DNA from 3 places in the Geobacillus sp. PK12 genome. Region 1 is predicted to be linked to each of the others. Evidence: riboswitches for the same ligand, from Rfam matches in the RefSeq annotation. Region 1 holds a riboswitch; each other region holds the start of a gene.
The links. Region 1 has a riboswitch for cobalamin ahead of ETR37_RS11555 (ABC transporter substrate-binding protein). Riboswitches for the same ligand answer to the same signal wherever they lie in the genome.

Region 1 (10,219 bases):
CTTCAAATTTTCGCTAGAAAATTAAGTGGGGGTAGTTCACTGAATATTCCGTTTATCGCCGCCGCAGGCGATGCAGTGTTTTCCAATTTAGCGCTCATTTTCGCCATCGGCGTGGCGATCGGTTTTGCGAAAGATGGCAACGGCGCCGCCGCTCTGGCCGGCGCGATCGGTTACTTTGTCTTGACAAAAGGGGCCGCCGCGATTGATAAGGACATCAATATGTCTGTGTTGGGCGGCATCCTCTCCGGGGTGATCGCCGGGCTTTTATATAACCGTTATCATGATATCAAGCTGCCGGATTGGCTCGGCTTCTTCGGCGGCCGGCGGTTTGTGCCGATCGTGACATCGCTTGTCATGCTCGTGCTTGCCTTGATTTTTGGCTATGTATGGCCGCCGATTCAAGATGGCATCAACGCGGTCGGCCATTGGATCGTCGGCGCCGGGGCGGTTGGCGTCGGCATTTTCGGGTTCCTCAACCGGCTGCTCATTCCAGTCGGATTGCACCATGTGTTAAAACAATCGATTCAAGCGTCAGAAGGCAGGGTGATCGTCGCGGAAGTCGTCGGGGAATTTGCGCCGCTGTATCCGGCGGTCACCAACGCCGAACTGGCCACGGCGTTTGGGGCGGATTTGCTGTTGTTGAATTTTACCTGATCTTTTTGCGGCTCACGAACAAAGACTCCCGTCTAAGCGGGGAACTGTAGTCGCTTGTAAAGCCTGACGCCGTCATAAAAGGCGTCGGGTCTTTGATTTTTAGAGGCGATGAAACGTTTTTCCGATCTCGACGTATTACATAGATGAAAGGTATGAGATTACGGCGCCTTGTTAAGGCAAAACGCCGTTCATCCGCCAATAGGTGGGCGCCGATAAAACGTGGAAGGAGCCGGAGGAACATGAGCATGTTTGGAAAAGTCGCCGCCGATGTGCTTGGGCTAAGCGACATCGGCTCGGTTATTCAGCCGAAAGACTACGACAAAGTGGATGCCGATGATTATGTGATGCACGAGGATGGAGAAAAAATCTATTTTCTCATCAAGTCGAAATCCGATGAATATTGCTTCACAAACCGCGCGCTCATTCATCTGGACGGCACGAGCGCCGCGAGCAAAAAACGGACGCTGCGCCGCTACGATTACTATAAGCATCCGATTTCCGACGTGTCGCTCGAAACAGCCGGGACGGTCGATTTGGATGCGGAAATCAAATTTAAAATCGGCCCGCACGCATACTCGATCGATGTGCATAAAAAGCATATCGAGGAACTGAAAGACTTGTATAAATCGCTGCTGGCGATCGCGGACATTTGCCATGAAAACGAAACGAAGTTCAACTATGCGGAGCGGAGTTTGGAACTGGCGGCCAAGGTGTTTGCCAACATGCGCGGCGACGGCGCCAATGTGTCGGCGGATTTTCAGGCCGTGAATGAATACGCTTTTCGCTGGCTGACGGAAGCGAAAAAGAACTATACGGTCAAAGATTTTGGTTTTGTGTTTGACAAATATATTCAACAGTGACGAGTGGAGCCGGCAGTCAGAAAGGCGTCTTGCATAAAGGCGGGGCGCCTTTTCCTATGGCGGTTAGGCGGACGCTTGGCTGGGAACGCTGGTTTGGAGAGCTGGCTGCCAGTTTTCTATAAAAATAGTTGTCAAACGGCAAACGCTGTTTTAATATAAAAATGTCCATATCCCATAACTGAATCCATTTGCAGCAAGGTGCCGAAACGGCTTAATAGGGAATCCGGTGGGAATCCGGAGCTGTCCCCGCAACTGTCAATGCGGACGAAATGAAATCGCCACTGTACGGACAGATGGCTTGCGCTGTTTTCCGTACGGGAAGGCTTCAGAGTAGGATGAAGCATGAGCCAGTAGACCTGCCTTGCTTGCCGCAGTTTCCGAATCTTCGGGGGGTGAGACGCGGAAACAGTCGTACAGGGCATTGTTGTGCCCATTGGCGGTCTGTTTCGCGCTCATTCCCAGATTTAGGCGGAATGGGCGTTTTTTATTGTACATACATCACTGAAGGGGGAATGACGGATGAAACGTTGGACATGGCCGGCGGTGGTGGCGGTGTTCTTCCTTTTGGCCGCCGTGCTCGTCGGCTGTGGCGGGGCGAATGGCAGCACCGAGCCTGCGAAAAAAGACGAGCCGAAAACGGAACAAGCGGCGTTTCCAGTGACAGTGAAAGACGGGCTTGGCGAGGATGTCACGATCAAAGCGGAACCGAAAAAAATCGTCTCGCTCATCCCGAGCAATACGGAAATCGCCTATGCGTTGGGGTTGGGCGATAAGATCGTCGGCGTCAGCGATTTTGACAATTATCCGGAAGACGTCAAAACGAAAACGAAAATCGGCGGCATGGAGTTTAATGTCGAGAAAATCATTTCGCTCAAACCGGATCTCGTCTTGGCCCACGCGTCAAGCGCCCATAACTCGCGCGATGGCCTCAAGCAATTGAAAGACGCCGGCATTACCGTGCTTGTCGTCAATGACGCGAAGTCGTTCGACGATGTATATGCGTCCATCGACTTGATCGGCAAAGCGACCGGGACGACAGACAAAGCGAAGCAAGTGATTGATGAGATGAAAGAGAAGCTTGCGAAAATCAAAGAAAAAGCGAAACAAATCCCGGCGGACAAACAGGCCAATGTCTGGATTGAAGTGTCGCCGCCGCCGCAGCTGTATACGGCCGGCAAAGGGACGTTTATGGATGAGATGCTTCAAGTGATTTCAGCGAAAAACGTCGCCGGCAGCTTGGAAGGCTGGCCGATGGTGACGGAAGAAAAAGCCGTGGCCTATAAGCCGGATGTCATCATCACGACATACGGCGGAGCGAAGCAAGTGTTGGCGCGCGCCGCTTGGAAAGACGTGCCGGCGGTGAAAAACAAGCGGGTGTATGACGTCAACACCGACTTAGTAAGCCGACCGGGTCCGCGCCTTGTCGAAGGGGTCGAGGAACTTGCCAAAGCCATTTACCCGGATGTGTTCAAGTAAAATGTGGATGTATATATTGGCCGTCACCGCGGCCGTGTTATCGTTGCTCGTAGGGATATCGACAGGATCGCTGTCGATTCCCTTTTCTTCTATTGTCCGCATTTTGGCGGCTGAATGGTTCGGAGCGGCGCTGCCTCGCCACATTCCGGCTGATTGGGTGCCGATCGTGATGGCGATCCGCTTGCCGCGCGTCGTGCTTGCGTTTTTGGTCGGGGCGTCATTGGCGCTGGCCGGGTCCGCGTTTCAAGGGCTGTTAAAAAATGCGCTCGCCGATCCGTACACGCTCGGTGTCTCGTCCGGCGCGTCGGTCGGGGCGGTGCTCGTCATCTTTCTCGGCTGGCAATGGCCGTTCTTTGGCACGTTTACGCTGCCGGTCGTGAGCATCTTGTTTGGCATGGCGACGCTTGCCGCCGTTTTGGCGTTCACTCGCGCTGTGGAGCGGCGCATGTCGGTTGAGACGATCATTTTAGCCGGCATTATCTTCGGCGCGTTTTTCAGCGCGTTCATTTCGCTCATGATCGCGTTGACCGGGGAAGAATTGCGGCAAATCATCTCATGGCTGATGGGGAGCGTGGCGATGCGCGGCTGGAAATACAGCGGGCTGTTGCTGCCGTTTTTTCTCGTTGGGGCCGCAGTGCTCATCGCCAACAGCCGCGAGTTGAACGCGTTTGCCTTTGGCGAGGAGGCGGCGCTTCATGTCGGCGTTGATGTTACGCGCCGAAAAGTCATCATTTTGACGGCAGCGGCGCTGCTCACCGGCGCGGCGGTGTCGGTGTCAGGGACGATCGGCTTTGTCGGGCTTGTCGTTCCGCATATGGTTCGGCTTGTGTGCGGGCCGAACTACCGGGTGCTGTTGCCGCTGTCGCTCTTGTACGGCGGTGCGTTTCTTGTGCTTGCCGATGTGGCGGCGCGGACGATCATCGAACCGCGCGAACTGCCGATCGGCGTCATCACCGCGCTGATCGGCGCCCCGCTATTTGCCGTCTTGTTTTTCCGAAAAATGAAGCGAAAGATGGGATGATGATGCTCGAGGTGCGGGCCGTATCGCATCGGTATGGACCAAAGCAAGTGCTTGATCGTGTGACGTTTGCCGTGGAAAAAGGCGAAATATTCGGCATCTTAGGGCCGAATGGCAGCGGGAAAACGACTTTGATCAAACTCATCAGCAAAGAGCTGCCGCTGGCAAGCGGGGAGATCGTCATCGATGGCCGAAAGCTCTCGGCGCTGTCTGCGAAGCAATGGGCGCGGATGGCCGCCGTCTTGCCGCAGACAGCGGAGGCGGCGCCCGGCTATACGGTGAGGGAAACGGTGGCGCTCGGCCGCTATCCTCATCAGCGCGGCTTCTTTCCGACGTGGACGGAGGACGATGAAGCCGCCCTCCGAGACGCGCTTGCGGCCGTCGGCCTGACGGGGAAAATCGATGAACCGCTCGAACGATTGAGCGGCGGCGAGCGGCAGCGCGCCTATTTGGCCCGCGCACTCGCCCAAGAGCCCAAGCTGCTCTTGCTCGATGAGCCGACGAACCATATGGATGTGAGCGGCCAAGTCCGGCTTTTGGACCGGCTCGCCGAAGCGGCGCACGCCCGCGGCTTGACGGTCGTCGCCGTTTTCCACGATATGAATGCGGCGAGCTTGTATTGCGATCGGGTGCTCGTGCTGAACAAAGGGAAAATAGCCGCGCTCGGCGCCCCTGCGGATGTCATGACGCCGGCGTTGCTTGAGGAAGTGTTTGCCGCGCCGATTGTGCGTCTGGCCCATCCGGCGTCGGCAACGCCGATGTTTTCGTTCATGCCGAACAAGAAGCAAGGGGAATCGCCGGTCGGCGGGCTGCGGCTTTCCTTTCTTGATGACGCCGCTGTGCTTACTGCGGCCGCGCCGCTTCGCGTCCTGTCCTCGGCATTGATCGGCGCCGGATTTCAATGGGCGACCCATTTTGTCAACCGCCAAGTCGGGTTGGATTACGATTGCAGTGATGCGGAAGGAGACATGCGCCGCTATTTGGAGCAGCACGGGTTTCCGCCGGAACGAACGGTCGGCATGATGACGGCGGTTGATGTCCGGGATGCTGTTTGGCTTCAGAAAGAAGGGGAAGCGTTTTCGGTTGCGGTCATGGCGACCGCTGGCGTCGGCAATGCCGTCGATGCCGCTCGGGCGTGGCAGCATCAGCCGCTAGCGGCAAGACCGGGGACGATCAACATGGTGGTGGTCATTGACGGAGTGCTGACGGAAGCAGCGTTTGTCCAGGCGGTGATGACAGCGACAGAAGCGAAGGCAAAAGCGCTCGCCGACTGTTCGGTTTGCGACCCGGAAACCGGGACGCTTGCCACCGGTACGTCGACCGATTCGCTCGCTGTGGCGGCGACGCAAACCGGGCAGGTCTTTGCCTATGCCGGAACGGCGACGGAGCTTGGCCGGGCGCTCGGCCGGCTTGTGTATGAGGCAACAGTTGAGGCGCTTGGCCGCTGGGAGAAGCGGAGGAAACGGCGATGACCCATTTGGCCGCATTGACGTTGGCGCTGTTTCTCGATGCCCTCGTGGGCGATCCGCGCTGGCTGCCGCATCCGGTGCGCGGGATGGGAATGATGATTGCGTGGCTTGATCGCCGCTGGAATCAAGGAACAAAGCGGCGGACGAAAGGGGCGGCGGCCGTGGCGGTCGTGTTGGCCGCTGTTTACGGGATATCGGCGTTCATCGTTTATGTGGGCTACGCGCTGTCCGTATACGTAGGGGTGGCGATCGAGGCGGCCCTCATTTTCACCGCCATTGCGACGAAAAGCCTCGCTGAGGCGGCTGAGGATGTGCGCCGGCCGCTGGAAGCAGGCGATCTTCCTGCGGCGCGCCGCGCGCTGTCCATGATCGTCGGCCGCGACACCGAGCGGCTCGATGAAGCCGGCATCACCCGCGCCTGCGTGGAGACGGTGGCGGAAAACACGAGCGACGGCATCACCGCTCCGCTCTTTTATGCGGCCTTGGGCGGTGCGCCGCTCGCGTTATTGTACCGGGCGGTGAACACGTGTGATTCCATGATTGGCTACAAAAATGAGAAGTATCGCGAATTTGGCTGGGCGGCCGCGCGGCTGGACGATGCGCTCAACTACATTCCAGCGCGGCTGACGGCGCTTGTGATGGTGTTGGTCTTTGGCGGCCGCCGCTTTCGTTTGGCGCTGTCGATCTTATTTCGCGATGCCCGCCGCCACCCAAGCCCGAACAGCGGCTGGCTTGAGGCGGCGATGGCCGGGCTGCTTGGGGTGCAGCTCGGCGGAACGAATACATACGGCGGCGTGGTCTCGAGGAGGCCGACGCTCGGTGACCCGGCCGCCCCGCTTCGCGCCGCCCACATTCGCCAAGCGGTCCGCATCATGATTGGAACGGTGCTAGTGTTTACATTATTGCTATGGATTGGGGGGATAATCGTTGCGTTGGCCGGCGCATGGGGCGAATCCGCGCGCGTTGTATGAGCAATGCGGATTGGCCCCTCCAGACGAATACATTGATTTCAGCGTCAATACGAATCCGTACCGGCTGCCGCCGTCAGCTTGGCCGAGCGGTGAGGAGTGGATTCGCTGGGCCGGGGAGTATCCGGATTCGGAAGCGAAGGCGCTCAGGGAGCTCGTTGCCAAGCAGGAGCAGATTCGACCCGGACAAGTGCTGATGACGAACGGGGCGGCGGAGGCGATTTATTTGTTGGCCGCGCTATTTGCCGGTCGGCGCGTCGGCATCTTGGAGCCGACGTTTTCCGAGTATCGGCGCGCCTGTCTCGCTTATGGATGCGATGTGGAGGGATTCGCGGCCGATGAAGCGCGGGGCTTTTCTTATGACTTGGATGAAGCGACTGCCTGGGCAGGCAAGCAAGACATTATCTTTTTATGCCATCCGAACAATCCGACGGGGACGGTGATGGAGGAGGGTGAATTGAGATCACTGGTGGACGCGGCGCACACGGCTGGCACCTATGTAATCATCGATGAAGCATTTTATCCGTTTTGGCGCGGCGGGTTTACGGCGATGCGCTGGTTGGGACGCTATCCGCGCCTCATTGTGCTTCGATCGTTGACAAAAATCCATCACCTGGCCGGCGCGCGCCTTGGTTATGTCGCTGCTGACGAGGCGGTGATCGCTTCGCTGAAAACGCATCAGCCGCCATGGAGCACAAACGGCATCGCCCAACAATTGGCGCTTCGTTTCATGGCGATGGAATCGTTTGTCAAGTGGACGAAAGAACGGATCGCCGCCGAGCGGGAGCGCGTGTTTCGGTCGCTGCCGGCCGGCCGGTATGCCGTCTCGCCATCGGTCGTGAACTTTTATTTGTTGCGTCCGCGTTCAGGGCGGACAGAGGAGCTGTTTTTTCATTTGTTGAAGGAAGGGGTTGTGCCGCGCCATACGATGAATTTCCCGGGGCTTGACGGCCGCTACATCCGGCTCGCCGTCAAAACGCAGGTGGAGAATGACCGGCTGCTTGAGGCGCTTGCGAGGTGGGATGGATGATCGTGTTTGTGAGCGGCGCGGTGCGCAGCGGCAAAAGTGAAGCGGCAGAGGTGTGCGCCATCCGGCTGGCCGCTGGCGAGATGCTTCATTATGTTGCCACTGCCCGGGCCGTCGATGCGGAAATGAAAGAGCGCATTCGCCGCCATCAAGAGCGACGCATGAGGATGGCGGCGTCTTGGGTGGTGTGGGAAGCGCCTGATCAGTTGTTGGCGGCGCTTCGTCCGTCTGATGTTGTCCTTCTCGACTGCTTGACTATGTGGTGGGCGAATGTGTTATTTGCCGGAGATGAATGGAAAACAGAGGAAGGAGCGTTCGCCGCTGCCCGTTGCTTGCTCGACCAAGTGCAGATGTGGGCGGCGGTGTGCCGCGCTGTTGTCATTGTGTCCAATGAGTTGTTTTCTGGCGGCGTGCCGGATGACCTCGGCACGTTCCGCTACATGAAAACGCTCGGCTGGCTTCATCAACAGTTGGTCGCGGAAGCAGAAGCCGCCGCTATGGTGGAATGCGGTCTTCTTCGTGTGAAGAAAGGACAGTGGCCGCAATGAAGCGGGCATGGAATGGCTGGCTGCTGGCGCTGCAGCTGTTTACGATCATTCCGGTCCGGCGTTCGATTGAATGGAATGCCCCACATGTCCGCTGGCTTGTGCGCACCATGCCGTTGGCTGGAGCGCTGCTCGGGGCGCTGGCTGCCTTGGTGTACGGCGTCTGTGCGGCGCTTTCGTTCGGCCCGCCTTCTTTTTTGGCTCTCCTTCTTCTTTGGATTGGCATTTGGCTTGCCGGCGGGCTGCACGCCGACGGCTTTATGGATGTGAGTGACGCCTTTTTTTCGTACCGGGACGCCAAGCGGCGGCAAGAGATCATGTCCGATTCGCGCGTCGGCGCGTTCGCCGTGTTGTCGCTCGTTTGTTTGTTATCGTTCCGCTGGCTGTTTTTGCATGAAGCGATCAAAGCGGGCATTTCCCCTACCCTGTTTATTGCCATTCCACTGCTGTCAAGAGCTGGGGCTGTCTGGCTTCTTTCCGCCGGCAAGCTGGCGAAGCCGACAGGAATGGCGTCAGCGCTTCGCGAATATAGTTCATGGCGCGATGCAGCATGGGCGCTGGGATTGACATGCCTTGTGCTTTTGCTTCTTCCGGCGGCGGGCGTTCCGCTGGCGGTGGTTGCAGTGCTGGCCGCGGTGATGGCGCTTTGTTCCCTCGCGGCAAAGCCGTGGGCGGAAAAGCAGTTTGGCGGCGTGAGCGGCGATGTGCTCGGGGCGTTCATCGAAGGGGGAGAGACGGTGCTATGGGGCGTCATTTGGCTGTTACACTCATCCGCCATGGGATGACGGAACAAAACAGACGCCGAGCGTATATCGGCTGGACGGACGCACCGCTTTCGCCTGAGGAGCATCGCCGGCTGCGCGGCTTGCGGATCGAGTGGCCATGTCCGGTTGATTGTCTCGTGGCAAGCGATCTGCGCCGCTGCCAAGAAACGGCCGCCTTGCTGTTTGACGGCCGCAGGGCGGATTGGTGTACGAGCCGTTGGCGCGAACTTCACTTTGGCGCTTGGGAAGGAAAAACGTTTGCCGAGCTGGAAGCGGAGCCCGCCTACCGCCAATGGCTTGCGTCGCCGTTTTCCGCGGCGCCGCCCGGCGGGGAGCGTTATGCCGACTTCCGAGCGCGCATCGAACAAGCGCTGGCGGAGACGATTGCGTTCGCTGGGCGGATGGGCGCCCGCCATGTGGCGATCGTCACCCACAGCGGCCCGATCCGTTTCGTGCTTGAACAATATGCGCCGGACGTTCGCCCGTTTTGGGAATGGGAGGCGCCGTTTGCCGGCGGGTATACGCTGGAATCGACGATCGAGCGCTGGAAAGGGGGAGAACGGTGCATTTCGTTGTCGGCGGTGCGTTCCAAGGAAAGCGAAAATGGGTGCGGGAACGGTACGGAATAAGCGACGGTGTTCATATCGTATGGCATGACGGCTATCAGGATTCATACGGGTGGCCGGATGGCGCCAAGACGGCGAAAACAGTTGTCTTGGATGGGCTCGAAGCCGCCATCCGCCGCCTTCCGGACCCAGAGGAATGGGAGCGGTTTTTCTGCGCTTGGAAGCAGTGGGAGGAAGGAGCGGCCGGCCGCACGGTCGTCTGGATTGGCACCGATGTGACGCAAGGCGTTGTTCCGGTTGATCCACAAGAACGGCGCTGGCGCGACGCCGTGGGAATGTGCTACCAGCGACTAGCTTCCTTGTGCTGCCGCGTCGACCGCATTTGGTGCGGACTGGCGGAACGATTGAAATAAGGGGGAGAGGAAAAGTGAAATTGTATACGCGAACAGGAGACCAAGGAAAAACGAGTTTAGTCGGCGGGCGCGTTGATAAAGATCATTTGCGCGTCGAGGCGTATGGGACGATCGATGAGGCGAACTCGTTCATCGGCTGGGCGCTGGCCCTGCTCGCTGACGATGAACGGTTTCACGATCTTTGCGCCGAATTGCAAAAAATTCAGCATGAACTGTTTGACTGCGGCGGCGACTTGGCCATCGTCAACGGCAAGCTGCCGTATAAAGCGACCGAGGAGATGGTCGCCTTTTTGGAGCAGCGCATTGACGCCTATGTCCAAGAGGCGCCGCCGCTTGAAAAGTTTATTTTGCCGGGAGGGTCGAAGGCGGCTGCCGCGCTTCATCTGGCGCGCACGGTGACGAGAAGGGCGGAGCGCTGCATCGTTTCGTTGCAAAAAGCGGAGCCGATCAACGACGTTG
Region 2 (10,219 bases), on a different contig from region 1:
AGGACGTTTTTTCTCATTATACCAAGGTAAGGCGCCCAAGCCTACCGTCCGACAACAAGCCGCAACATCTCTTTTCCTTTTCTCTTCCCCATTGTATAATGCAGCGAGAATCCCTCCGTTAATCATGTTTTCCGGTAAAAAACCGCGTTGGACGATGCCCCAACGCGGGTTTCCTTACAGCTCATCAAACCCATTATCCACTTGCACTTTCGTATATTGGCGCGGTTTTTGCTCGAAGAAGTCTGATTTGCCGAGGTCGACTTCTTCATACGCTTTAATCCAGCGGAGCGGGTTCGTCCGATAGCCGTCAAACGGGCGGTCAAAACCGAGCTGATGAGCGCGGACGTTGGCGTAAAACTTAATGTACGCTTCCAAATCAGCCAAGTCGATGCCATCGATGTCATTCCCGATGATTTCCCCGGCCCATTCGATTTCCAGCTCAGCCGCTTTCGTAAACGTTTCACGGACAAAATCGGAAAGCTCCGGCGTCCGATACTCCGGGTATTCGTTCAACACTTCTTTGAAAATTTTCGCAAACAAATCAACATGAATGTGCTCGTCGCGGTTGATGTAATTGATCATCGTGCTCGTCGCCACCATTTTTTGCTGGCGCGCGAGGTTGTAGAAAAAGGCGAACCCCGAGTAGAAAAACAATCCTTCTAAAATAACGTCAAAGACGATCGACCGCAGCAAGTTCTCCACATTCGGCTCTTCGGCAAACGCCTTGTAGCCGTTCGTCACAAAATCGTTCCGCTTGCGCAGCGTCGGTTCGTTTCGCCAAAAGTCGAACACTTCATCTTGCTTTGCTTTCGGCACAAGGCTCGAGAGCACGTACGAATACGAATGGTTGTGAATGACTTCCTGCTGGGCAAGCATGATCATCAAGGCATTGATGCTTGGATCGGTAATGTAATCCGCCACACGTCCCGCGTAATCGGTTTGAATGCTGTCAAGCAGCGCCAACAGGCCGATGATTTTCAAAAACGCCTCCTGTTCGCGGGCGGTCAGCTGCGGAAACTGCTTCACATCTTGGGCCATATTGATTTCAAACGGCGTCCAAAAATTGGCGAGCATTCGCTTATATTTCGCATATGCCCATGGGTAGGCGATATCGTCCCAGTTCAACACATTCGAGCAGCGGCCGTTGATAATGCCCGTCGAACGGTTCGGCGCCTCTGGATCCATAATCGGCCGTTTGACTAAGCGGATCGTCATGGTGTCGATTCCTTCCTTTCTCTTTCAAGTATCGTGATGCGCGACCAACCGCGGACGCCCCTCCCGCACAAGGAAGGGAAAGCCCGACCAAAGGCGTTTGTTGCGCCCCATGGTCAGCTCGCGCAAGAATCGCACTCGTCGATCGTCCCCGATGTCGAACGCACGTAATACGTCGTTTTCAGCCCCGACTTCCACGCCGTCAAATGCAAATCGAGCAGCTCTTTTGCCTTAATCGTGTTCACGACGTAGAAGTTAAAGGAGATGGCTTGGTCGATATGGCGCTGGCGGGCGGCGTTTTGCTTGATGCTCCAGCGCTGGTCGATATGGTACGCCGATTTGTAATACCATGTCGTCTGTTCGTTTAAATCCGGCACCGTAACGGGAATCTTATAATCTTTCTTTTCCTCGGCGTACACTTTTAAGAAAATCGGGTCAATGCTCGCTGTACTGCCGGCGATGATCGACGTCGAGGCGTTCGGCGCCACCGCCATCACATAGCCGTTTCGCATCCCATAGCGGGCCACGTCTTGCTTCAGCCGATCCCAATCCAATTCACCGTGGCTTTCGTAGCCGCGCCGCTCAAAATAAGCGCCCGTCTGCCAGTCCGACCCCGGAAACGCCGGGTAGCTCCCTTTCTCTTTGGCGAGCTCCATGCTCGCTTGAATCGCCAAATACGCGATCGTTTCATACAGCTCGTCGGCATAGCGGACCGCTTCCTCCGACTCCCAGCGAATACCTTTTAACGCCAAAAGATGATGCCAGCCAAAGGTTCCAAGCCCGACAGCGCGGTATTTTTCGTTCGTCAGGCCGGCCTGCAGCACCGGAATATTGTTTAAATCAATGACATTATCGAGCATCCGCATTTGAATCGGGATGAGCCGCGCTAAAACCCCATCGGTCACCGCCCGCGCCAAGTTGATCGACGATAAATTGCAGACGACAAAATCGCCTGGGATTTTCTCAATGATGATCATCCCGTCTTTCACATATTGCCGCTTCGTCACTGTCGGGCTTTGGTTTTGCGCGATTTCCGTGCAAAGGTTGCTGCAGTAGATCATCCCGAGATGGCGGTTCGGGTTTTGCCGGTTCACTTCATCGCGGTAAAACATAAACGGCGTCCCCGACTCGAGCTGGCTGCGCATAATGCTTTTCATCACGTCGATCGCCGGCACTTTTTCTTTCGACAGCCTTGGTTCGTTGACGCATCGCCAATATTTCTCGCGGAAACTCCCGCGCCCTTTTTCCTCATCATAAAAATCTTCCAAGCTAAACCCCATCACCTTCCGCACTTCATGCGGATCAAACAAGTACCAGTCGCCGCGCTGTTCGACTTGCTCCATGAACAAGTCCGGAATGCACACGCCGGTGAACAAATCATGCGTCCGCAGCCGTTCGTCGCCGTTGTTGAGCCGCGCATCGAGAAACGCAAAAATGTCTTTATGCCATACATCCAAATAGACGGAAATGGCCCCTTTGCGCTGCCCCAGCTGATCGACGCTCACCGCTGTATTGTTCAACTGCTTCATCCACGGGATGACGCCGGAGGAAACCCCTTTGAACCCTTTGATGTCGCTGCCGCGCGAACGGATTTTGCCTAAATAGACGCCGATGCCGCCGCCCGATTTCGACAAGTTGGCGATGTCGGTGTTGCTGTCATAAATTCCTTGCAAGCTGTCATCGACCGTATCGACAAAGCAGCTTGAGAGCTGGCCGTACGACTTCCCAGCGTTGGCAAGCGTCGGCGTCGCCACGGTCATGTATAAGTTGCTTAACGCCCAATACGCTTCCTTCACGAGCGCAAGCCGCTGCTTTTGCGGTTCATTCGCCATGAGCGTCATGGCAATGACCAAAAACCGCTCCTGCGGCAATTCATACAACCGCCGCTCATAATCGCGCGCCAAATACCGGTCCGCGAGCGTGCGCAGCCCAATGTACGTAAACAGCTTGTCCTTCTCCGGATCAAGAAACGCACCGATGGCGTCGACTTCTTCTTTCGTATAACGTTCAAGCAAGAACGGACTGTACACCCCTTGTTCCGTCAGCGCAACAAGCAGCGAGTAGAAATCGCCATACCGCTCGCGTTCATCGTACCCGCGCTGCCGCGCCGCTTCACGGTACAATTGCCGCAAATACAGCCGGGCGCACACAAACGTCCAGTCCGGCTCCTCTTCATCAATGTAAGAAAGTCCTTCCAAAATAGCCGTTTGGTGCAGCTGTTCTACCGTGACGGACTCCTTTCGGCTAAGAAGCTGCCAAACACGCTCGACGTATTCATCAAGCGACAGACGGCCGAATCCAGCGGCGGCTTGCCCAATCAGCGACGCAAACTCTTCACGTGAAAACGAAACCGGCTTCCCTTGGTCATCGAGGATGATCGTTTTCGTCAATACGGTCATTCGTTTCCCCACTCCTTCAATAAAAAATCCGCTCGGGCAGGCGAGCGGATGAAACGACAGACGGAAAAAAGGCATACGAAACCCTTTTTCTTTTCCCCTATCGTTTCATCTTCTCACACCCCGAAGAACATGAAACGTTCCAAGCAAGGCAGGTCTCCTGACTCGTGCATCGTCCTACTTTGGGGCCTTCCCAGCGGCGCGCCGAACGGCTCTTGCCGCCAGTGGCCATCCCATTTCGTCCGCACATACAGTTGCGGGGGCAGTTCCGGATTCACACCGGATTCCCTATTAAGTCCTGATGGACACCATTGCTTGGCAGAACGATATGTAGTTGTACAACAAGACTTCAAAACCAATATATAGTATTTAGCATCCTGATGGAACAAGCATATACCAAAACCGGGAAAATTGCAAGAGCGGGAGAAAGCAAATTTTCTCTTTCGCTTCGCCAAAGGCAAGGAAACTGTCCGCACCATCGAAAAAGGCGTTCTAGGTGTCGCCCTTAGAACGCCCTGTCGTTTCCCTGCTACGCCTCCAAAACAGACGCTGGCCGCTCCTCGCTTTGTGCGGATGAAGCAAAATCGTACTTCTTTTCCACATACACTTGATGCCAAACCATAAACGCCAACACCGTCCACAGCTTGCGGCTGTGGTCCGCCTTGTGGCGGGCATGTTCATCCAGCAGCCGATGGAGCACATCCTTATGGAACAGATGATCGGTTTCGCTTTCGTGGATGAGCTGTCTCGCCCAGTCATACATTTCGTTTTTCAGCCAGTGGCGAATCGGCACGGGGAACCCTAATTTTTTCCGGTTTAACACATGATCCGGCACGATGCCTTCGGCGGCTTTACGTAAAATATATTTCGTCGTACCGTTGGCTATCTTCATATCAGGGGCGATTTGCCTAGCAACCTCAAATACCTTTTTGTCTAAAAAGGGAACGCGCAGCTCAAGCGAATGGGCCATCGTCATTTTGTCCGCTTTGACTAAAATATCGCCCCTTAGCCATGTATGAAGATCAATATACTGCATCCGGTTGACGGGCGGGTCATGAAGCGTTTCGCGGTAAAACGGAGCCGTCACCGCCGTATATTCGCACCCTCCTCGGTACGTTTTGAGCAGCGCCGCTTTTTCCTTTTCGCTATAGATTTTGGCATTGCCGACATACCGCTCTTCAAGCGGCGTCGTGCCGCGCTCCAAAAAGCTTTTTCCTTTCATCCCGTCCGGAAGCAGCTTCGCGATCATCCGCAACACCGCTTTTACGATGTTTGGCATACGCACAAACAGCCGCAGCGACTCTGGTTCGCGGTAAATGTTGTAACCGCCGAACAGCTCGTCCGCCCCTTCGCCAGAAAGCACAACCGTGACATGCTTTCTCGCCTCACGAGCGACAAAATAAAGCGGCACCGCCGCAGGATCGGCAAGCGGATCGTCCATATGCCACATAATTTTCGGTAGCTCTTCCATATACTCCTGCGGTGAGATGACATAGCTAATGTTGTCTACCCCAAGCTTCTCTGCGGTTTCTTTTGCGACATCAATTTCGCTGAACCCTTCCCGCTCAAATCCGACGGAAAAGGTCTTCAGGTGCGGATGGAATTGTTTCGCGATGGCGACGATGAACGATGAATCAATGCCTCCCGACAAAAACGCACCGACCGGCACATCGCTGCGCATATGGACGCTGACCGAATCAAACAGCGCATCGCGGATTTGCTTGACAAGCTCCTCTTCCGATTGGCGAATGGGGTCGAAGGATGCCTTCCAATAACGATGAATCGTGAGCGGTTTTCCGACTTGTTTCTTGAGATAATGCCCCGGCTCCAGCTTGTAAATGCCGGCCGACATCGTCAGCGGCTCAGGGACATATTGGAATGTTAAATAATGCTGCAGGGAATCGCCGTTTAGCGACTCCTGTCCCAGAGCGAGCAAGATGCTTTTCTTTTCCGAAGCGAAAAACGTGCGGTCTCCTTGCTCCGCATAAAAAAACGGCTTAATGCCGAACGGATCGCGCGCCGCAAACACCGTTTTCTCTTGCTTGTCCCAAATGACAAACGCAAACATCCCGCGCAGTTTTTCGACCGCTTTTTCTTTTTCGGCGCTGTAAAGGGCGACAATCACCTCAGTATCCGAATGCGTCGCAAACGAATATCCTTTCGCCGCCAGCTCCTCCCGCAATTCAAGATAGTTGTAAATTTCCCCGTTAAAAATGATCCAATATCGATCGTTTTCATAAGACAGCGGCTGATGCCCCGCCTCCAGATCGATGATGCTCAGCCGCCGAAAGCCAAAACTCACGTATTCATCAAAAAAATACCCCTCATCGTCGGGGCCGCGATGGGTAATCAGGCGGTTCATCTCCATCAACGTTGTTTTCCATGTTTGCTCAATCGCTCTCGGGCGATCATGAATACAGCCAATAAAACCGCACATGGCGATGATTGTCCCTCCACTTTGCTAAGAAGAATCCAAAAACTAAACGAAAAACCTTTTTGTTTAAAACTAAAATTATGGATACAAAGATACTTTCGGCTCTTCACCACAAAGTGTACTTGACAAAGAAAGACGATTATGATAGAGAAAATCAAAACAGCATTTTTCCTTTTTATACCACACATCTCTTTGAGCAACATTGCTATCATGTTTGTCTTTAAAAGTCAAGTACATCTTTTGGTGATGAACCATACTTTCATTCTATCGTACACAACGTCAAGTTTCAAAAACAATCTGTTTCCATTTTTTCAGGAACACTGCTTGCAAGATTTTCAGTTCCTCATAATATTAACGATAAAGTATGGAGAAAGTGTGAATTTCACCATTTTTGCACATCGATCTGTTACGATAAAAACACACACGTGTTACAAAGGAGTTGAGAATGGCTTGTTAGCGCTTATCCTTTTTTTGACTTTTCTCATCGTTTCCCTTTGTTTTGTTCTCTTGAGAAGACCTCTGAACGGGAGGATGGATCAACTGTCGCTCGGATTGTATATTTCCTGTTTCTTGCTATTGGCCGCCTCATTATCCTATTATGCAAGTTCGGCCCAGACAGGCGATGCCATCAAAGCCTTCATACAGAACAGAAACAGCAGAGAAACCAATCCGTCCCCCAGCAATCAAGCAAAGGAGGCGAATCGATCAGCTGCCTCTTCAAAGAAACAAGCGCTAAGGACATCCGTCCTGATTGACGCCCCTCTTTTGTCTCAGCTTCCGGAACTGCCGAGGGGATGCGAAGTAACCAGCTTGGCCATGCTCTTGAATCATGCCGGCATTCGCGTCGATAAGATGACGTTGGCGAAACAAATCAAGAAAAACCCTACTCCGTATCAAGTGCGGAATGGCCAAGTGTTTTACGGCCACCCAAATGAAGGGTTTGTCGGCGATATGTATACGTTATCGAAGCCTGGATACGGCGTGTACCATAAGCCGATCAAGCAGTTGGCTGAGCGGTACTTGCCGAACCAAATCATCGACTTAACAGGGCAATCGTTTGAGAACATCTATACATACTTGGCCAAAGGCGCACCGGTTTGGGTGATCACCAACACCACCTTTCGTCCTCTTCCTCCCTCTGCCTTTCGGGAATGGCAAACCCCGCAAGGCCCGATCAAAATCACGTACCGGGAACACGCGGTGCTCATTACGGGATACGATGAGCAGTATATTTATTTCAATGATCCATTGACCGCTGTCAAAAACCAAAAAGCGCCGAAACAAGACTTTATCGACGCTTGGGTTCAAATGGGACGGCAGGCGATTACCTACCACCGTTAGACATCGGTGAATCCGAATCGCTTGCCTTTTTTGAATTTACCGCAACCGTGCCGGGAACGTATTGGTATCATTCCCATCAAAAAAGCGCCGAGCAAGTGGACAAAGGACTGTACGGAACATTAATCGTAGAACCGAAAAATGAAGAAAAAGTCGATCGAGATTACACGCTTGTATTCGATGAATGAAAAGTGCCCCGTCATCACTTCGGGGCACCTTCCGTATGTTATTTCACATCATATCCTTGCTCTTCAATCGCTTCTTTCAGTTTTTCTACGCTGACCTTTGTTTCATCATACTCCACATCGACAGTTCCTTCTTGCAAATGCACTTCTACACGGCTGACGCCATCCAACGCTTGAAGGGCATTGGTCACTGCCGCTTTGCAATGTCCGCATGTCATTCCTTGTACTTGTAATGTAATGGTCATCGTCCATTCCTCCTTGAATGTTTATAGTTTCACGCGTTTCAAACGAAGCGCGTTGGCGACAACCGACACAGAACTGAATGCCATCGCCGCTCCAGCGATCCATGGCTCCAATAATCCGAAAGCGGCGACCGGAATGCCAATCGTATTATAAAACAACGCCCAGAACAGATTTTGCCGAATGTTTTTCATCGTTTGGCGGCTCAACTCAATGGCTTTCGGGATATGGCGTAAATCGCCGCCGACCAAGGTCACGTCCGCGGTCTCGATGGCGACATCAGCTCCTGTGCCAATCGCCATCCCAATATCCGCTTTGGCCAGAGCTGGAGCGTCGTTAATCCCATCGCCGACCATCGCCACACGTTTTCCTTGCTTTTGCAATTCCTCGACGATGTTCGCTTTGTTTTCCGGGAGCACCTCGGCGTACACATGCTCAATGCCGACTTCATTGGCGATCGCTTCCGCTGTCCGTTGATTGTCCCCTGTTGCCATATAGACATCGATGCCCATTTGTTTTAATGTTTGAATGGCTTCTTTGGAGCTTTCTTTTACCGTATCCGCGACCGCAATGATGCCGGCAAGCTGTCCATCGATGGCAACGAGCATCACTGTTTTCCCTTGTTTTTCAAGCTCTACCATTTTATCTTCATGCACAGAAATCGCTACAGAGCGTTCCTTCATCAATTTTCGCGTCCCAATAAGGATGCTTTTTCCGTCAATGACAGCTTCAATTCCGTGGCCGGTAATGGCGGAGAAGTGCTCCAATGGCTTCATCGAAATCGCTTGTTTCTTCCCGTATTCAACAACCGCATGAGCCAGCGGATGCTCCGAAGCGCTCTCGGCGGAAACCGCATAATCGAGCATGTCCTCGCGGAAGGCCAGCACATCGGTGACTTCCGGTTTTCCTTTTGTCACGGTTCCTGTTTTATCGAGTAATACGGCATTGATTTGATGCGTTCTCTCTAGGTACTCACCTCCTTTAAAGAGAATTCCCTGTTCTGCCCCTTTGCCGGTGCCGACCATAATCGATGTCGGTGTGGCCAAACCGAGCGCACAAGGGCACGCGATGACAAGAACGGCGATGGCCGCCTCAAGCGCTTTCGCCAAATCACCCGGCGCAGCAAAGAAGTACCAGATCATAAATGCAACAACCGCAATTCCGACAACAATTGGTACGAAAATACCCGAAATGACATCCGCCATCCGCTGAATCGGAGCTTTCGAACCTTGTGCCTCTTCGACGATTTTAATGATATTGGCAAGTGCTGTATCTTTTCCTACTTTTTCTGCTCGAATGGTCAGCACCCCATTTGTATTCATGGTCGCTCCGATCACATAGTCGCCTTCCTTCTTATCAACCGGAATCGATTCACCGGTAATCATCGATTCGTCTACGGAAGAGGCGCCGGAGATGACTGTACCGTCCACCGGGATTTTTTCTCCTGGCTTGACAAGGATCGTATCGCCGATCACCACTTCCTCGAGCGGAACTTTTCTTTCTTCCCCATTACGGATGACAGTAGCTTCCTTTGCCTGCAGGCTGACTAGCTTCGAGATCGCTTCGGTTGTCCGCCCTTTCGCAAGAGCCTCAACGTATTTTCCGACAAGCACAAGCGTAATCAAGACGGCGCTTGTTTCAAAATACAACCTTGGCATATATTGAGGATTCCCAAGCGTCCGAAAAGCTTCGTACAAGCTGTAAACGTACGCAGCCGATGTTCCAAGCGCCACGAGGACGTCCATGTTCGCGCTCTTGTTTCGCAACGCCCGGTACGCCCCGACATAGAAAGGACCGCCGATGTAGAACTGAACAGGTGTAGCGAAAAGAAGCTGAAACCACGGATTCATCAAGAGCTGCGGCATCGGCAAGCCCATATCAAACGGCATATGAGCCAGCATCGTATAAAGCAGCGGCAACGATAAGATGATGGAAATGGCAAGTTGCCGTTGTTTTTGTTTCAACCGCTCTTCTTTCCGGCCAGCATCGTCTTGTTCTTCGTTTCGAATTTGCCCCTTATACCCAAGCTTTTTGATTTTCTCTAAAATGTCTTCGACAGATGCAACACCCTCCTTGTATTCGACCACCGCGCTGTTTGTCGCCAAGTTGACAGCAGCGCTTGTCACACCTTCCATCCGATTCAACCCTTTTTCAATCCGCGTCGCACAGGCCGCACATGTCATTCCTTCAATATCAAGCGTCACTTTTTCCGTCGCAACGCCATACCCCAAATTCTCAATTTTCGTTTCGATATCGGCGATCGTTTGCTTCGATGGATCGTATTGAATCGTGGCTTTTTCCATGGCCAAATTGACATGGGCTTTGACGCCTTCCATCTTATTCAATACTTTCTCAATCCGATTGGCGCACGCGGCGCATGTCATGCCGGTCACCTTCAGCGTCACGGTTTTCGG
Region 3 (10,219 bases), on a different contig from region 1:
AGAGGCAGCAACAACGCCCATAACGGCTCCACAAAGGCGGCGGCTAGAACGAGAAGAGCAACGGAACCAAACGCCGCTCCCCTTTTCCAACTCATATGGCGAACGATCAGGGCAAACAGCTGAAGACAAAAATAGATCAGAGAGACTAGAACAAAGCCCGCTCCCGTTCTCTGTTTCGATGAAATGTAATCGAATGCCGCATAGCCCCATACAATCAGCTTGTAAATGATCAGCAGCGATTCCATAACATCCCCTCAGCCGACTTTTCCCGTCAGATAATAAACGGCAATTTGCGTTCGATGTTGCAGTCCGGTTTTGTCCAAAATCGATGTGATGTAATTGGCCACCGTTCCCTCGGAGAGAAATAGCTGTTTGGCAATCTCTTTATTCGAAAGCCCCTTCGCAATGAGCGCCATAATGTCCAACTCTCGTTCCGTAAACAGGCTTTTATCGATTTTCGGGGCTGCTTCTGTTTCTTCTTTTAAGTTGGACTTAATTTTGTCCATCACAATCTCCTGCATCACCACTTGGCCGTGATAAACCGCTTTGATCGCTTCGCGGATTCGTTCCGGATCGGTATTTTTCAAAAAATATCCTTTTGCACCGTATTGAATGGCGTCTAGAATGTATTCATCATCATCAAACGTCGTCAAGATGAGCGGCTTTGTCTTCGTCTGCTCGCATAGAAGCTTTGTCGCTTCCACTCCATTCATGTTCGGCATGCGCACATCCAATAACGCGACATCAACTTCATGATGTCGACAATATTCCACTGCCTCTTTCCCATCGCCTACAGTCGCGGCGACATCAAACTCGTCATACGTGCTTAAGATGATCCGCAGCCCTTCGCGGACAAAGGGATTGTCATCGGCGATGAGCACTTTTATGCGCGGAACATGGGACGAAGAGTGATGTTCCATCTTTACCCACCCCTTTTCATCATGACGCCTGTCCACTACCTCGCGTGCATGATTTTCATGGTTTACTTTCATCTTTCCAAAACCGGAGGAACTATTCTTTCAACGTGGACCATTCGTGCACACAAACATATGCCTTCAAGGCGGCCTTCTGTCCAGCGAGTGAGAAAATGATTGTACACAAATCGGCAACATCCTATGATGCTCCGGATATACGGTTCCTGTTCTTTTGTCGGATAGAGACGGACGGAACAGGCTTGGCGCATTCCAATCGTCAAGAAAATTATACCATATTGCGCTTCCTCCCACTCCTTTAAGGGGGAGAGGAGCACAAGATTTCTGTAATGAATAAGGGCGATTTTTTCCGTTGCCACAGAGGAAATGAACCAAAGCAAGAGCAGGCCGAACCGAGTCGACGCTGGGATGCGTCCGGTGTTGCCAAGAGTAGCTGTCGGATCAAGACATGGGAACAGAGCCAAGCTCGATCGAATAGGCAAAACGGAAGGCAGGTCGAGGTGCCCATTCACCAACGGAGCGATCATCCTGTACCGAAACAGTGCGATGTCGTGTCTCATCGACTTATCCATCTGGATCTCCTCCTCGTCTTTCCCACCATCCATATACATTTGAATGTCAATGACAAAGTCGTGAAACTTGATCAAATTTCCTCCCCATCTTTGAAACAAATGGAAATTTCCGCCCGAAACGGCTCCTCACCACAACATGTACTTGACAAGCAATACAGCTTCCTGCACAAAGATTTGAAAAAATCACTGATTTGTTGATTTTCCCTTACAAGCGTAAATGGGGTATGTTCAGAAAAAATCATGTACAACTTTTGGTGAAGAGCCTCCGAAACAATTCACAAAAAATTTAGCACACTCTTCAGAAAAGAGGGAAAAGGCTTTCTGAAAGAATGTACAAGAAACGGTGTTTTGTTTTCGCAGAAAAATTCCATGGGCAGCGCACTTTGCCCTCCACCCGGGGATGAAAATCACACGTCAGTCCTGCATTTTCACAAAAAACATATTTTTACATAAAATACTAATATTAACTCAAAAAATATCCCTGCTTACTATGCCGTTATGCCTCTTAAAACCCCTTCACAAAAACATTTCGGTTGAAAAAAACAAAAAATTCTTTTATTCTAAATTTTATACAACCAAATAATCAGTTCACGCAACAGGTGGTTCACACATGTGGTGAACCTTAAAAGGGAAGTTTGGTGAAAATCCAACACGGTCGCGCCACTGTGATGCAGAGCTGTTTATCACAATCCACTGTTTCATTTGAAATGGGAAGGAGATAAACAGCGATGAAGCTAAGTCAGGAGACCTGCCTGTTGTATGCACTTTCGACCTACGCGTCATAGGGAGGAGTGAGGACATATGATATTGAGGCACTTCACGTATCTCAATACAAGCTAGTTATACCCTCCTTCCGTTGGAAGAGGGTTTTTTGCTTGATTGGGATCAAATAACTGGAGGTGCTTCCACATGTTCATCCGCAGTTCAAATGTAGGGTATCCACGCATTGGGGAGAAAAGAGAATGGAAAAAGACGTTAGAATCGTTTTGGAATGGGCAGATCACCAAAGAACAATGCACCAAAATGATGGAAGCGATTCGACTTGATTCGATTCGTAAACAGATGGAGAAAGGAATCGATCTCATTCCAATTGGAGATTTTTCTTTATACGATCACGTATTAGATACAGCATTCATGTTTGGATATATTCCAGAGCAATTTCAACAAATAGACGATACACTTGAGCAATATTTTGCGATGGCACGCGGGACAAATGGGCAACATGCGCTTGAAATGACGAAATGGTTTAATACAAATTACCATTACATCGTGCCTGAAATTGGACAAACAAAGCCAAGATTAGTGGAGAATCGCCTATTGAAAGAATACAACCTTGTAAAAGAAACATTCGATTTAGAAACAAAACCTGTGTTGCTTGGACCGATTACGTTTCTTTTGCTTTCTAAGCAATACGATCGACACGAGTGGCGCAAACATCTCGCACGATTAGTTCCTGTTTATGTAGAATTATTCAAACAACTAAGCGAAGCGGGCGTGTCATTCGTCCAAATCGATGAACCGATTCTCGTCCAAGATATAGACGATGACATCGTCGATGCATTTCGTGATGTATATGAAGTTTTTCATCGCGGTGTACCAAATATAAACCTTATTTTACAAACATATTTTGATAGCGTGTCGCATTATCGTGAAATCGTTGCTTTACCTGTCGCAGGCATTGGGCTTGACTTTGTACATGATAATGGCGAAAACATGAAAAACATAAACACCTATGGATTTCCGAAAGATAAAATATTAGTTGCTGGGATTGTAGATGGCCGCAATGTATGGAAAAGTTCGCTTGCCCAAAAAGCGACGCTCCTTCACCATCTAGCAAACGTTGCTGAACAACTGATCATTCAACCGTCTTGCAGCTTACTGCACGTCCCTGTCACGACAAAACACGAACATTCACTGCCGCCGGAGCTCGCTGGGGCTTTATCATTTGCCGATGAAAAATTAGATGAAATACGTATGCTGACAGAATATATGAAAGGAAACACAACAATCGACAAGCTAATCCAATACGACGAACAAACAAACAGTAATTTAGCCAAGTTCCGCAAACAACAAGAACAAATAAACGAGATCACAGCCGTTCCGGTAAGCCGAACACCTTACAGCAAACGACGAAAGATACAACAATCACATTTGCAACTCCCGCTGTTGCCGACAACGACAATCGGCAGCTTCCCGCAGACGAGCGACGTGCGTCAAGCTCGGATGAAGTGGAAAAAAGGGGAATGGAACGATCATCAATATAAGTCCTTTATAAAGAAAGAAATCGCAAAATGGATCGACATTCAAGAGCAACTGCAGCTCGACGTGCTTGTCCATGGGGAATTTGAGCGCACAGATATGGTAGAATTTTTCGGTGAAAAGCTGCAAGGCATGGCATGCACGACAAACGGCTGGGTACAATCGTATGGATCACGTTGTGTTCGCCCGCCCATTATTTTTAGCCATGTGTCCTACCAACAACCGATGACCGTAGAAGAAACGGTATATGCCCAGTCGCTGACCCATAAACCTGTCAAAGGCATGCTGACAGGCCCTGTAACCATGTTAAACTGGTCGTTCGTTCGCGACGACATTCCACGAAAACATGTGCTGACACAGCTCGCCTTGGCCATTCGTGAAGAAGTGTTGCGCTTGGAAGCGAAAGGCATACGCATCATTCAAGTCGATGAACCAGCATTGCGGGAAGGATTGCCATTGAAAAAGGAAAAACACGCATCCTATTGGGAAGATGCCGTTATGGCGTTTCGTCTTGCTACCTCATCAGTGAAAGAGGAAACGCAAATTCATACCCATATGTGCTATTCACAGTTTGAACAGATGATGCATGTCATCGATAAACTTGATGCCGACGTCATTTCCATTGAATCATCGCGAAGCCATGGTGAGCTTATTGCTGCATTTGAAACATATGAGTACAAAAAAGAAATCGGCTTAGGGGTTTATGACATTCACAGCCCACGCATTCCGACAAAAAAAGAAATAAGCGAACAAATCGAGCGAGCGCTTCGCGTCCTTCGTCCAGAACAATTTTGGGTCAATCCCGATTGCGGATTAAAAACGCGAAAAGAAAAGGAAGCAATTGCCGCACTCAAAGCGATGGTGGAAGCCGCGCGCGAATACCGGGAGCGACTTTTGGCTTGCGGAGGGAAACCGTCATGGAAGTAAACGTCGAGCAATCAAAAACGATTCAAATGCGGCTCGTTTTGCCTTCTGATACGAACCATCTTGGCACGATTTTTGGCGGCACCGTTTTAGCGTATATTGATGAAATTGCAGCAATATCCGCCATGCGCCATGCACGAAAAGCGGTCGTCACCGTTTCGATCGACAAAGTTGATTTCATTTCGTCCGCGAAAGTAGGCGATATTTTAAAACTTGAAGCATTCGTCTACTCGACTGGACGCACATCCATGAAGGTATTCGTCAAAGTCGAAACAGAAGATTTATTTACAGGCGAACATCACTTGACCACTACATGCTTTTTGACGATGGTCGCCATCGATCAAAACAAAAAACCGACGCCTGTTCCAAAAGTCATCATTAGCGAACAGGAGGAACAAATCGTACAACTGTATCAGCAAAACAATAAGGTATAAATATTTATACCCCAGACTGTTGAAAAACGATTTTGTCAAGGACAAAATCGTTTTTCTTTTTGGCTCTTCACCACAACATGTACTTGACAAGCAATACGGTTTCCTGCACAAAGATGTGCAAAAATCACGGATTTGTTGATTTTCCCTCACAAGCGTAAATAGGGTATGTTCAGAAAAAATCAAGTACAACTTTTGGTGAAGAGCCTTTATGGTAAAATAGAAAATAGAAGTCCATAACCAAAGGGAGGAATGGCCATGTCCCGCGCACAACAATGGGTGCAATATTTCCTTTCGCACCGCCGTGTCACGCTGGAACTGATCCACAAAATCGACGAAGCGCATTATGATTACAAACCGACGCCGACCTCGATGACAGCGAAGCAGCTGGCGACGCATATGCTGTTCAGCTTCTACAATTTCGCTAATACGGCAAAACACGGCGATCCATCGCTGTTCCGGCAAAAAATCGAGGAGCCGGAGACGAATTTGGCCAAGCTGGCGGAAACATATACGGAAAAAACGAGGCAGCTCATCGAATCGATGAGCGATGACGACTTCGACCGGACGCTCGATTTAACATCGATTTTCGGCATTCAAATTCCAGCCAAGCAGTTGTTGCAAATGGCAATGGATCACGAAATTCATCATAAAGGCCAGCTGTTCGTCTACGTCCGCGGCATGGGGCATACGGACTTACCGCTTTTTGTCAAACGCGGTTAAAACTAACGAAGGGGGATCCCAGACAGAAACGGGACACCCCTTTCTTATTTTTGTCTGCCAAACCTGAAAAAGAAATTCATTGCAAGGTATTTCACCCTGCTCCCTATACCCCCTTGATCAACTGCTCGATGATCGCTTGATTTTTCTCTTGAAACCGCTCGTTATGAGAGGAGACCATGGCAAATCGTTCCGCTGATGGATCAATGAACCGCTTGGCACTGTTGACTGCATTGGCGGCGTCTTGGAAAGCTCCGGCGATCAGATGAAGTTTGCCGTCATACTTTAAAATGTCGCCCGCCGCATACAGCCCCGGCACCGAAGTCTCGCTGTTCGCATTGCCCGCGATATAGTAGTCATCCACCATTTCGATATGCAAAGGGCTGTTTTTCAGAAGCGAAGTGTCAATTTCATAACCATGGCTGACGATCACCTCATCCACGGGCAGATGGACGACCTCACCGGTCGCATGGTTGGTCAGCTCGACCTGCTCAATGGCATGATGGCGGGCATCAGCAATCAGTTTCGTAATCGATGTATGAAAATAACAAACCGCCCCGCTGTGAAGCAGCTGTGAAACTTGCGCTTCATGGCCTTTGAACTCTTCGTTTCGGTAGGTGACATAAACGGTTTTGGCGATCGGCACGAGCTCGTTTGCCCAATCGACCGCCGAATTGCCGCCGCCGGAAATGATCACGGTTTTCCCTTTAAATCGCTGGAGCGATTTGACGGTATAATGCAAATTCGTCACCTCAAATGTTTCCGCCCCTTCGATGTCCAGCTTTTTCGGTTTGATGATGCCGCTTCCGACTGCTACAATGACCGTTTTGGACCAATGTTGCGCTCCTGAAGCGGTTTGCAGCAAAAATGTGCCGTCCGGTTGGCGTAGGATGGCCGTGACTTTTTCATTCAAAACGATTGTTGGGTCAAATAACAGCGCCTGCTTGATCAATTGGTTCATCAATTGTTCTCCTGTAATGGGCGCATGCCCTCCGACATCCCAAATAAACTTTTCCGGGTAGACATGCAACTTGCCGCCCAACTGCGGCTGGTACTCGATCAACTTCGTCTTCATTTGACGCAGCCCGCTGTAAAACGATGCATACAATCCCGCTGGTCCGCCGCCGATAATGGTGACATCGTACAAATCGGCCATCACTGTTCCCTCCGCATCTGATTTAAAAACGATTTTCATTATCATTAAATGTACCATACTTCCTAATCGGATGACAACTTCATCATCAAAGAGGGTGTCCCCAACGCAACGGGACACCCTTTCTTTCTTGCAAGAAGGCAGGAACAAATCACTGCGGCGACACGATCTATCTATTGAATCTCTCAAAGAGAGACGATCTTTTGAGACCGCCTCTACCCAACCATTCCATATCGATTCAATTGAATCGGCAATCATCGTCTCCACACGCCCGCCCCTCTTCACCGAGAAGCTGCAGCGGCCGCGATTGTTCTTCCTCCCATACCTTCTCCAGCGCCCGCCGGAACACGTCAACCGGCTGGGCGCCGGAAATCGCATACTTCCCGTTGAAAACAAAAAACGGCACACCGCGGATGCCCAACGCCGCCGCTTCTTCCTCATCGCGGCGCACCTCTTGTGTGTAGCGGCCGCTGGCCAACACTTCTTCCGCTTCCGTCCGCTCAAGCCCGGCCGCTTCGGCGATCGCAAGCAGCACATTGCGGTCGCTGATTCGCTTCGACTCCGTGAAATACGCATAAAACAGCCGTTCCACCATGTCGTTCAGCTTCCCTTTTTCCTTGGCGTATTGCGCCAACCGGTGGGCGTCAAACGTGTTCGTCGGCTTCATCGTCTCAAAGCGGAACGTCAAGCCGACCGCCTCCGCCTGCCGGCCGATATCGGCGTTCGCCCGCTTCGCTTCTTCAAGCGAAATGCCGTATTTGTTGGCGATGATTTCGTGAATCGTCAACGGGGTCTCGTTTGGTGCGTTTGGATCGAGTTCAAAGCTGCGGAATACGATTTCAACGTTTTCCCGGTGCGGAAATGGCTCAAGCGCCTGTTCCAAGCGACGTTTGCCGATATAGCAAAACGGGCAGACAAAATCGGACCATACTTCAATTTTCATGGCCATCCTCCTCTACTTTTGACGCGCTTCCCCTCCATTGTAGCCCATCGCTGGTCAAATGGCGAATGAAAGGCATGGGGGCGGACCCGCCCGCATACATTGTACTACCATGCTGTTGGGACAAGGAGGACAAAAACCGATGCATTCTCACGAACTAGGCGCTTTTCTATTGCGGATTGTCACCGGATTCATCTTTTTCGCCCATGGGTGGGTGAAATGGCAACGGGGGCTTGAGGCGGCAACGGATTCGTTTGTTGCTATGGGCCTTCCCGGCTGGCTCGCCTACATCGTGACGATGGTGGAGCTTGCCGGCGGCTGGGCGATGATGCTTGGCCTTGGCACACGGCCGATTGCGGCGGTGTTTGTCATTATCATGGCCGGAGCCATCGCCACCGCCAAAGCCGACGCCGGTTTGCTTGGCAACGGACGGGAAACGGGCTATGAATTCAACCTCGCCTTGCTTGCAATGTCCGTATATTTGTGGCTGAACGGCAGCCGGCTTTGGTCGTTAGATGCGGTCATCGGACGGCCGCGGGGCTGAACAGCCGGCACGAAAACAGGTGTCCCGCATACCGAACGGGACACCTGTTTCTACTTGCCTTGTCCTTTTTCCACTGTCAGCTTGACGACGCGCTCACCGATGGCTTGAATCAATTCCGGCGGCATCGGGAAGCTGACTGCGGCCGGATCGGAGGCAACCGCCGGGATGGTGGCGGCAAATTGCTCCGCCGTGATCGGGTAGTCAGCAAAATCCCTTGGCAAGCCAATGTCGTCGCGCAGCTGGCGGATTCGTTCAATGGACTTCGCCAACAGCACATCGTCTCCTTGGCCGTGATCGTGAATGCCAAGCGCTTGAGCGAGCAGCTTCGCTTTCGGCAAATACAACTCCGGAATCGCTTCCATCACGACCGGCAGAAAGACAGCGTTCGCCAATCCGTGGGGAATGCGGAACATCGCTCCGTACGCATGGGCGAAATTGTGCACCGGAATAGCGTTTAAGGCAAAGCTGAACGCGGTGATGCCGAGCAGGCTCGCCTGCAGCATCTCCAAGCGGGCGCGGATGTTTCCGCCGTCGCGGACCGCTATCGGCAAGTAGTCGCGGATCAGGCGGATCGCCTGCAAGGCGCACGCATCGGTCATGGCGGTCGCCATCGGCGAGGCGAGCGCTTCAATGGCATGGGTGAGCGCGTCCATGCCGGTAAACGCCGTCACCTTCGGGGGAAGCCCTACCGTTAAATCAGGATCCAAAACGGCCACATCAGCATTGATAAACGGATTGATGATGTTCGTTTTCAAGCGCAGCTCTTCATTATAAATGACTGCGATCGGCGATACTTCCGACCCCGTGCCGGCCGTCGTCGGGATGGCGATGTGCGGAATCGGCATGAATTGCGCCTGCGGGAACGACTCGTACCGCAGCCCGCCTGGAATCGCCTCTTTAATGTCACGCAACCCTTTAAACAGGGCGTATTTCACCCCTTTGGCCGTATCGAGCACGCTGCCGCCGCCGACCGCCAACAAGGCGTCAGCTCCGATCTCGCGCGCATAGCGCACCGCTTCATTGACGCATTCGCTCTCCGCATCTTGGCGAATATCTAAAAAGATGCCGGCCAGCTCCGGTCCAACGCCGCGCGTTGTCAGCCGAAACAGATCGGCCACTTTCTCCACGACCCCAGCCTGCTCGAGTCCTCGGTCGGAAAGCAATAGCACCCGCTTAGCACCCAGCCCGCGGAACAAGTCCGGCACGAGCGCGCGGGCGTTCGATCCGGTGTAAATGGCGGTGCGCAGCCAAAAGTTCGCTAACGTCGTCATGTTCCTTCGTCCCCCTTTACTTTTTCATCATAGCGTGCAGGCGGGAAAACAGCACTTGATACCATTTCCGCTTTTCAAGCTCCGGCACCATTGATGTGTGCACATGCTTCAGCTGCGTGTAAGCATCAAGCGAATATTTGCCCATCTCGCGCCCGATGCCGCTTTGCTTGTAGCCGCCAAACGGCGCGTCATTGCGCAGCATATGCCAGTCATTGATCCAGACGACCCCAGCCTGCAGACGCCCGGCGATGGCGTACGCCTTGTTGACGTCGCGCGTCCAGACGCCGGCCGCCAGCCCGTAGATCGTATCGTTGGCCATCGCCACTGCCTCTTCCACGTCATGATAGCGGATGATCGACAACACTGGACCGAAAATCTCTTCTTGGGCGATTTTCATGTCATTCGTGACATTCGAAAAAATCGTCGGCGCGACAAAATGGCCGCCTTCACAGCCGGGCACTTCGACTTCATGA

Region 2: it holds a riboswitch for cobalamin, as region 1 does, so the genes downstream of both, ETR37_RS01985 (ribonucleoside-diphosphate reductase subunit alpha) here and ETR37_RS11555 (ABC transporter substrate-binding protein) in region 1, are expected to answer to the same signal.
Region 3: it holds a riboswitch for cobalamin, as region 1 does, so the genes downstream of both, metE (5-methyltetrahydropteroyltriglutamate--homocysteine S-methyltransferase) here and ETR37_RS11555 (ABC transporter substrate-binding protein) in region 1, are expected to answer to the same signal.

The regions. Positions count from the first base shown of each region.
Region 1 is NZ_SDKL01000033.1:5-10,223, forward strand. It holds partial or broken gene ETR37_RS11545 (PTS transporter subunit EIIC) at 1-525, shown strand, start outside; gene ETR37_RS20805 (DUF7916 family protein) at 544-654, shown strand; gene ETR37_RS11550 (PH domain-containing protein) at 900-1,514, shown strand; cobalamin riboswitch at 1,694-1,892, shown strand; gene ETR37_RS11555 (ABC transporter substrate-binding protein) at 2,034-2,990, shown strand; gene ETR37_RS11560 (FecCD family ABC transporter permease) at 2,977-4,011, shown strand; gene ETR37_RS11565 (adenosylcobinamide amidohydrolase) at 4,008-5,480, shown strand; gene cbiB (adenosylcobinamide-phosphate synthase CbiB) at 5,477-6,448, shown strand; gene cobD (threonine-phosphate decarboxylase CobD) at 6,405-7,475, shown strand; gene ETR37_RS11580 (bifunctional adenosylcobinamide kinase/adenosylcobinamide-phosphate guanylyltransferase) at 7,472-8,020, shown strand; gene ETR37_RS11585 (adenosylcobinamide-GDP ribazoletransferase) at 8,017-8,802, shown strand; gene ETR37_RS11590 (histidine phosphatase family protein) at 8,760-9,410, shown strand; gene ETR37_RS11595 (bifunctional adenosylcobinamide kinase/adenosylcobinamide-phosphate guanylyltransferase) at 9,344-9,760, shown strand; gene ETR37_RS11600 (cob(I)yrinic acid a,c-diamide adenosyltransferase) at 9,775-10,219, shown strand, end outside.
Region 2 is NZ_SDKL01000002.1:293,406-303,624, reverse strand. It holds gene ETR37_RS01990 (ribonucleotide-diphosphate reductase subunit beta) at 175-1,215, opposite strand; gene ETR37_RS01985 (ribonucleoside-diphosphate reductase subunit alpha) at 1,329-3,686, opposite strand; cobalamin riboswitch at 3,742-3,937, opposite strand; gene asnB (asparagine synthase (glutamine-hydrolyzing)) at 4,138-6,045, opposite strand; gene ETR37_RS01975 (C39 family peptidase) at 6,493-7,383, shown strand; partial or broken gene ETR37_RS01970 (multicopper oxidase domain-containing protein) at 7,413-7,565, shown strand; gene copZ (copper chaperone CopZ) at 7,607-7,810, opposite strand; gene ETR37_RS01960 (heavy metal translocating P-type ATPase) at 7,832-10,219, opposite strand, start outside.
Region 3 is NZ_SDKL01000057.1:6,683-16,901, forward strand. It holds gene ETR37_RS15545 (sensor histidine kinase) at 1-245, opposite strand, end outside; gene ETR37_RS15550 (response regulator) at 255-920, opposite strand; gene ETR37_RS20815 (helix-turn-helix domain-containing protein) at 989-1,444, opposite strand; partial or broken gene ETR37_RS19855 (helix-turn-helix domain-containing protein) at 1,427-1,504, opposite strand; cobalamin riboswitch at 2,085-2,274, shown strand; gene metE (5-methyltetrahydropteroyltriglutamate--homocysteine S-methyltransferase) at 2,414-4,690, shown strand; gene ETR37_RS15565 (acyl-CoA thioesterase) at 4,681-5,121, shown strand; gene ETR37_RS15570 (DinB family protein) at 5,377-5,841, shown strand; gene ETR37_RS15575 (NAD(P)/FAD-dependent oxidoreductase) at 5,945-6,994, opposite strand; gene ETR37_RS15580 (DsbA family oxidoreductase) at 7,230-7,934, opposite strand; gene ETR37_RS15585 (DoxX family protein) at 8,074-8,475, shown strand; gene ETR37_RS15590 (iron-containing alcohol dehydrogenase) at 8,526-9,746, opposite strand; partial or broken gene ETR37_RS15595 (aldehyde dehydrogenase family protein) at 9,763-10,219, opposite strand, start outside.